DNA from 3 places in the Eggerthella timonensis genome. Region 2 is predicted to be linked to each of the others. Evidence: predicted binding sites of a transcription regulator. Region 2 holds the regulator's gene; each other region holds the start of a gene.

Region 1 (2,265 bases), 1.5 Mb from region 2:
CAAACGCACCGACACGTGGTCGCCGTTCTCGGTCGCAACGGCGAGCGTGTCGCCGTCCACCACGTGGCGCACCGTCACGCGTTCGAACGAGGCGGGATCGAGGTGCGCGCGCTGCGTCTCCGTCCCGCGCGACGCATCCCGATCGGCGGCGCGGTACGCCGCGTCGCTCACGCCTGCGGACGCTGCGCCCGAAATCGACGTCGCAGCCGCCTGCTGCGACGAGCTCGGCGACGGAGCATCGGCTATGACGGCATTGATCCACGACGCGCCCAGCAGCACGACAAGCGTGATGACGGCAGCGGCCCGCCGGGACCGTTTCGGATGTTTCACGTGAAACATTTGTTCCCGTTCCACCGTCACGAGAGCCCCTCGCCCACTTCGAACAGCGTCTGGCCGTCGAGCGACGCGATGCGCACGCCCAGCACGCGACCATCCTCCACCACCATGCGTCCCGTGCACTTCGGGAACCCGCCGCGCGGACGGAACGGCGCGCCGGGGCAGACGACGTACGACGCCGGGCGCGCCTCGGGCCCGTACACCAGCTCGGGAACATGCGTGTGCCCGTGGACGCACACCTGCGGGATAGGATCGCCCGCTGCCAGGCCCGCGCAGCCGTTGAACCCGATCTGCACGTCGCGCGGATAGTGCGCCACGAGGAAGCGCACGCCGTCGATGACGGGGTGCGCGAAGCGGCACACCCGTGCGCCGTACTCGTCGAAGTCGTCGTTGCCGAGCACCACCGTGGTCGGCGCCAGCGCCTTGAGCGCATGGAGGATCTCAGGGCCGCCGATGTCGCCCGCATGGATGATGTGGTCAACGTCGGCCATGGCCGCAAGCGCCTCATCGGGCAACCGTCCGTGCGTGTCGGATATAAGACCGATAACGGTCATGCCGCTCCTTCCCTCGCTGCAAACCGAGCAAGCACTCAGTATAGGCCAAGGAACCGTGCCTTTCGCAACCCGTAAAACCTTCGTTGAGCCTTCAAAAATGACGAACTCGTTACGAATTAGCACTCTCGGTTGTCGAGTGCTAATTCTCATCTTAGAATGGGGGCATACCAAGCGAGGCGGCGTGCCGGCGCAGCCGGAACCACCGCCCACCACGTAAGACGAAAGACGACACGAGGAGTTGATGAACATGGCTATGATGGTACCGATGCGAAGGAACCGCAACCTGTTGAGCGAGCTGATGACCGACCCGTTCGACGCGTTCTTCGATGCGGCAACCGCTCCGATGCAGGCGATGCAGAAGATGTCCCCCACGCTCATGCGCACCGACATCAAGGAAACGGACGCGGGATACGAGCTGACTATCGACCTGCCCGGCTTCAAGAAGGACGACGTGCAGGCCGAGCTCAAGGACGGCTACCTCACCATCACCGCCCAGACGCAGTCCGAGTCCGAGGACAAGGACGAGAAGGGCACGTACGTCCGCAAGGAGCGCTTCAGCGGGAAGTGCAGCCGCACGTTCTTCGTGGGCGACGACATCGAGGAAGACGACATCAAGGCGAAGTTCGAGGACGGCGTGTTGAACATCGCCGTTCCGAAGAAGCAGGAGCAGCCGAAGCTCGAGGAGAAGAAGACCATCTCCATCGAAGGCTAGGCATTCGAACAGCGAGGCATCCCCGCCGCGTACTGGGGCGCGGCGGGGCGGGAAAGGCGACCGCGAGGTCGTCTTTCTTTGTGAGCTGATCGCGTACGGCCGACGCGATGCAGGAACCCGTACGGATGTTTCACGTGAAACATCCGGCTCGAGGTGCGTGGTATCATGAGGAGAACCCGATTGGAGGATCCATGGACGAAACCGTACGCGACATCGAGACGTTCCGCAGCTGGGTGGCCGACACGCCGCCGGGCAGCATGGTGTTCTTCGGCGGCGCGGGCGTGTCCACCGAGAGCGGCATCCCCGACTTCCGCAGCCCGGACGGCCTGTACGCGCAGAAGTACCCCTACCCGCCCGAGCAGATGACCAGCCGCAGCTTCTTCGACGAGAACCCTGGCGCGTTCTTCGATTTCTACTGCGACCGCATGCTGGCGCTCGACGCCCAGCCGAACCGCGCGCATCGCAAGCTGGCCGAACTCGAGCAGGCGGGCACGCTGGCCTCCGTGGTGACGCAGAACATCGACGGCCTTCATCAGAAGGCGGGCAGCGCGCGCGTGTTCGAGCTGCACGGCAGCGTCCTGCGCAATTTCTGCATGCAGTGCGGCGCGCCCTATCCCGTGGACGACCTGCTGGCCCTTCGCACGCAAAGCGCCGACGGCATCC
Region 2 (2,265 bases):
CCACGGTGACGCGCTGGCGGTCGGGCACGCGGCCCTGGCCCTCGCACTCGGGACACGGGTTCTCGATGGTGTGGCCCGTGCCGCCGCAGGTCTTGCACGTGGTGGCCGTCTGCATGTCTCCGAGGAACGTGTGCTGGATGGTGACCACGCGGCCCTGCCCGTGGCAGTCGGGGCAGGTGACCTCGCGACCGTCGGGGCCGAGGCCCGAGCCCTCGCAGTCGGGGCACGGGGCGAGACGGTCGTAGACGATCTCCTTCTTCGCGCCGGCGGCCACTTCCTCGAGCGTCAGGCGCAGGCCCACGCCCATGTCGCGGCCCTCCTTGCGCATCGGCGTGCGGCCGGTCGCCTGCCCGCCGAAGAAGGAGCTGAAGATGTCGCCCATGCCGAAGCCGCCGCCGAAGAGGTCCTCGAAGTCGACGTAGCCGCCGCCCCCGTAGGGGCTGCCGCCGCCGGCCGCGCCCGGAATGGTGCCGAAGCGGTCGTATTGGGCGCGCTTCTGCGCGTCGGACAGCACGTCGTAGGCCTCGTTCAGCTCTTTGAACTGGTCTTCGGCATCGGGCGCCTTGTTCACGTCCGGATGAAGCTCGCGCGCGCGCCGACGGAACGCCTTCTTGATCTCGTCTTCGGTTGCCTCGCGGGACACGCCCAGAACTTCGTACAGATCCTTCGCCATCTTGCTTTCGAAACCTTTCCTCGAGGACGGCGCGTCCCGCGCCGCCGCCACATGTCGTTTATACGTCCTCCAGCGCCGCGCTCGCTATGCGCACCGCCTGGATCACCTTGGAATAGTCCATGCGCGTGGGCCCCACCACGGCCACGACGCCCGCCGATGCGCCGCGCCCGTAACGGCTGGCCACCACCGACACGCCCGCCAGCGCGGCCGCGTCGTTCTCGCGCCCGATGCGCACGCTGGGAACGCCCGCGCTTCGCCGGGCGGCGTCGTCGAGGATCTGCAGCAGCACGGTGTCGTCCTCGAGCACCTGCATGACGGGCAGCAGCGCCTGGGACTGGCTGAACTCGGGCTTCGTCAGAAGCGAGCTGACGCCCAGGCGATGGGTGCGCGACGCGTCGCCTTCCTGCAGGCACGACAGCACCTCGTCGAGGGCCATGCGCACGAGCGGGTCGCGGAACGCCTCGACCATGCCCTCGCCCAGGCCGTCCTCGATCTCCTGCAGGGACTTGCCGCCCATGACCTCGGAGAGGAAGCGCTGAACGCGGGCCAAGTCGTCGGGGGACACCTCTTCGGCGAACTCCATCTGGCGGTTGAACACCTGGCCGTCCTCGGTGACGAGCACCACGAGGGCGCACTGCGGGGACAGCGAGATGAGCGAGAGCTGCTTGATGTGCAGGTTCAGCACCGACGGCGCCAGCACGATGGACAGGCAGTCGGTGAGGCGGGTGAGCGCCGACGACGTCTGCTCGAGCAGCGCATCGAGCTCGCTCGCGCTGCGGCGCAGCTGGTCGACGACGGGCCGGTAGCGGTCGTCGTCGCCGGCGAGGTCGGAGGCGAGCAGGTTGTCGACGAACGCGCGGTAGCCGAAATCGGTCGGGATGCGCCCGGCAGACGTGTGCGGCTGCGTGATGTAGCCGCCGTCCTCGAGAACGGACAGCTCGTTGCGCACCGTGGCCGGGCTCACGCCCAGCTGATAGCGCTCCGTCAACGTGCGCGACCCCACGGGCAGAGCGCGCGCGACGTACTCTTCGATGAGGGCGCTCAGCACCCGTTGCCTTCGATCCGAAAGCACGCTCCTCCACCTACCTCTCTCTTACCGGTCTCTTGCCGGTCCGCGTTCCCCGAACCCGAACCCGAACCATAGTAACGCATCATATTAGCAGCCGAAAGCCGAGAGTGCTAACGACAGTCGCAAATTGTGGAGAAACTCGACGGTTACTGCACATGGGACGCGCGTGCCAGTCGCGCGCGCGGCACCCACGATCGCGTGCCGCCCGGAAGCCCTGCAGGCTCCCGGGCTATTCGCGACACGCGAATCGGCGCGTTTCAAGCAGTTTTTGCGTTTTGCGCGCATCGGAAGCGCGCTTTTCAGGGCAATCGCCGTACGCCACCTATGCGATCAGGGCTTATGTGCATAACGCAGCGCGAGCTTCGGGCAAAAACCGCCCGCATGCAAGCTTAAAACGCGCAAAACGCAAAAATTGCTTGCTTCCGGGCGATTCTCGCGCTGCCGTTCCCTCAATGCATGCACGGAGAAGGCGGGAGCGCGAAGGGCCTGGCCTAGGGCGCCAGGTCGAACAGCTCGCCGTACA
Region 3 (2,265 bases), 2.4 Mb from region 2:
CTCATGTCCTACGACGGCATCGAAGTGGTAGGTGAGGCGCGCGATGGCCATGAAGCGGTGGAGATGGCGTCGCGGCTGCGTCCCGACGTGGTGCTCATGGATATTCGCATGCCGCGCATGAACGGCATCGAGGCCACGCGCGCCATCAATGACGACCCTGCGCTCGAGGGCGTGCACGTGCTCATCCTCACGACGTTCGACCTCGATGAATACGTGTACGATGCGCTGGCCGCCGGTGCCAGCGGGTTTCTGCTCAAGGACGCCGAGCCCGACGAGATTGCCGCAGCCGTACGCGTCGTGGCGCAAGGCGACGCGCTCATCGAGCCGTCCATCACGCGTCGCCTCATCGAGACGTTCGTGGCCACTCGTCCCGCCACGCTCGGCGGCGCCGCTGCCGTGGCGGCGGGCCTGCGCGCCCTTACCGATCGAGAACGCGAGATACTCGCTCTGGTCGCGCGCGGATTCACGAACGACGAAATAGGCTCCGAACTATTTATATCTCCCGCGACGGTGAAAACCCACCTCGCCCGCATCATGGCGAAGCTCGACGCCCACGACCGCGCCCAACTCGTCGTGCGCGCCTACGAAGGCGGCCTGGTGAAGCCCGGGTCCCTGGCACGCTAGGTTCCAGTGTGGCGTGAGGCGGGGGGGGGGGTGAGACTTCCCGTCCCCCGCCTCACCCGTCCCCTCGCGTCCCATTTGTGATGATCGTTTGACGATTGCGCAAAATCTCAGTCACGGGCGCTCAGATTTCTTCAAATCCCCTTGCATTCAGTGATGATGATGCTATGATAACGCAGTGTTTAGCACTCGTTACCGAGGAGTGCTAGCAGTCGCCACGAACGAGTGGTTAAATAGCGAACATGCGGCAAACCGGGTTCGTGCATACGTCGGACGAAAGGAAGGCAACGTTATGAATTTGAAACCTCTGGGTGATCGCGTTATCGTCAAGCAGGACGAGGCCGAGGAGACGACGGCCTCCGGTCTGTTCCTCGCAACCGAGGCGAAGGAAAAGCCCCAGAGCGGCACTGTGCTGGCAGTGGGCGACGGCAAGCTCGACAAGGACGGCAACCTCGTTCCGGTTCCCGTGAAGGTGGGCGACAAGGTCGTATACGGCAAGTTCGGCGGCACCGAGATCAACGTCGAGGGCGAGGACGTACTGATCCTCCGCGGCGACGACCTGTACGCTGTATTCGCATAGCTCGACCTGACGGCTTTTTGTGACGGCCGCCTAGCCCCTCAGCTCCTTGTCGCTTTCGCACACGGCCCATCAGGCCGCTTAGCTCAAGCTCCTCGGTGCTTCACGGCTATGCGACTCGCCACAAAAACCCTGTGATTACTTTTATTGATAAACGCGGTTGAAAGGATACATGCAACATGGCTAAGGAAATCAAGTTCGAAGCCGACGCTCGCAGCGCGCTTGCCGCCGGTGTCAACAAGCTGGCCGACGCCGTCAAGGTGACGCTTGGGCCCAAGGGCCGCTACGTGGCGCTCGAGAAGTCCTATGGCGCTCCGCTCATCACGAACGACGGCGTGACCGTCGCCAAGGAAGTCGAGCTCGAGGATCCCATCGAAAACATGGGCGCTCAGCTGGTTCGCGAAGTTGCCGTGAAGACGAACGACGTGGCCGGCGACGGCACCACGACGGCGACGCTGCTTGCCGACGTCATCGTGTCCGAGGGCCTGCGCAACGTGACCGCCGGCGCTGATGCGCTTGGCATCCGCCGCGGCATTCAGAAGGCCACCGACGTCGTGGTCGAGGCCATCAAGGCCGACGCGACGCCCGTGTCCACCAAGGAGCAGATCGCGAACGTCGGCACCATTTCCGCCGGCGACGCCGAGATCGGCAACGCCATCGCCGAGGCCATGAGCGCGGTCGGCAACGACGGCGCCATTTCCGTCGAGGAGAGCCAGACGTTCGGCCTCGAGATGGACATCGTCGAGGGCATGCAGTACGAGCGCGGCTACATCTCGCCGTACATGGCCACCGATATGGAGAAGATGGAGGCCGTGCTCAGCGACCCCTACATCCTGCTCACCGACCAGAAGGTCACCAACATCCAGGATATGGTGCCGCTGCTGGAAGAGGTCATGAAGTCCGGTCGTCCGCTGTTCATCGTCGCGGAGGACGTCGAGGGCGAGGCTCTGGCCACCATCCTGCTGAACAAGCTGCGCGGTACGTTCAACTGCGTCGCCATCAAGGCCCCCGGCTTCGGCGACCGCCGCAAGCGCATCCTCGAGGACATCGCCGCCGTCACGGGCGCG

Evidence for each region. The regulator HrcA, encoded in region 2, represses chaperone genes, less so after heat shock. The targets are predictions, from matches to a motif close to TNTTAGCANNCNNNNNNNNNGNNTGCTAANA.
Region 1: C1A15_RS04500 (Hsp20/alpha crystallin family protein) is a predicted target of HrcA. The motif match lies at 1,005-1,035, and genes of this name have one in related genera.
Region 3: C1A15_RS00550 (co-chaperone GroES) is a predicted target of HrcA. The motif match lies at 802-832, and genes of this name have one in related genera.

The regions. Positions count from the first base shown of each region.
Region 1 covers NZ_FXXA01000002.1:1,076,987-1,079,251, reverse strand. Annotated here, with positions in the region: gene C1A15_RS04510 (thermonuclease family protein) at 1-330, opposite strand, end outside; gene C1A15_RS04505 (metallophosphoesterase family protein) at 357-890, opposite strand; gene C1A15_RS04500 (Hsp20/alpha crystallin family protein) at 1,138-1,602, shown strand; gene C1A15_RS04495 (NAD-dependent protein deacylase) at 1,794-2,265, shown strand, end outside.
Region 2 covers NZ_FXXA01000002.1:2,556,768-2,559,032, forward strand. Annotated here, with positions in the region: gene dnaJ (molecular chaperone DnaJ) at 1-673, opposite strand, end outside; gene hrcA (heat-inducible transcriptional repressor HrcA) at 732-1,745, opposite strand; gene hemW (radical SAM family heme chaperone HemW) at 2,234-2,265, opposite strand, start outside.
Region 3 covers NZ_FXXA01000002.1:112,330-114,594, reverse strand. Annotated here, with positions in the region: gene C1A15_RS00555 (response regulator transcription factor) at 1-624, shown strand, start outside; gene C1A15_RS00550 (co-chaperone GroES) at 914-1,201, shown strand; gene groL (chaperonin GroEL) at 1,378-2,265, shown strand, end outside.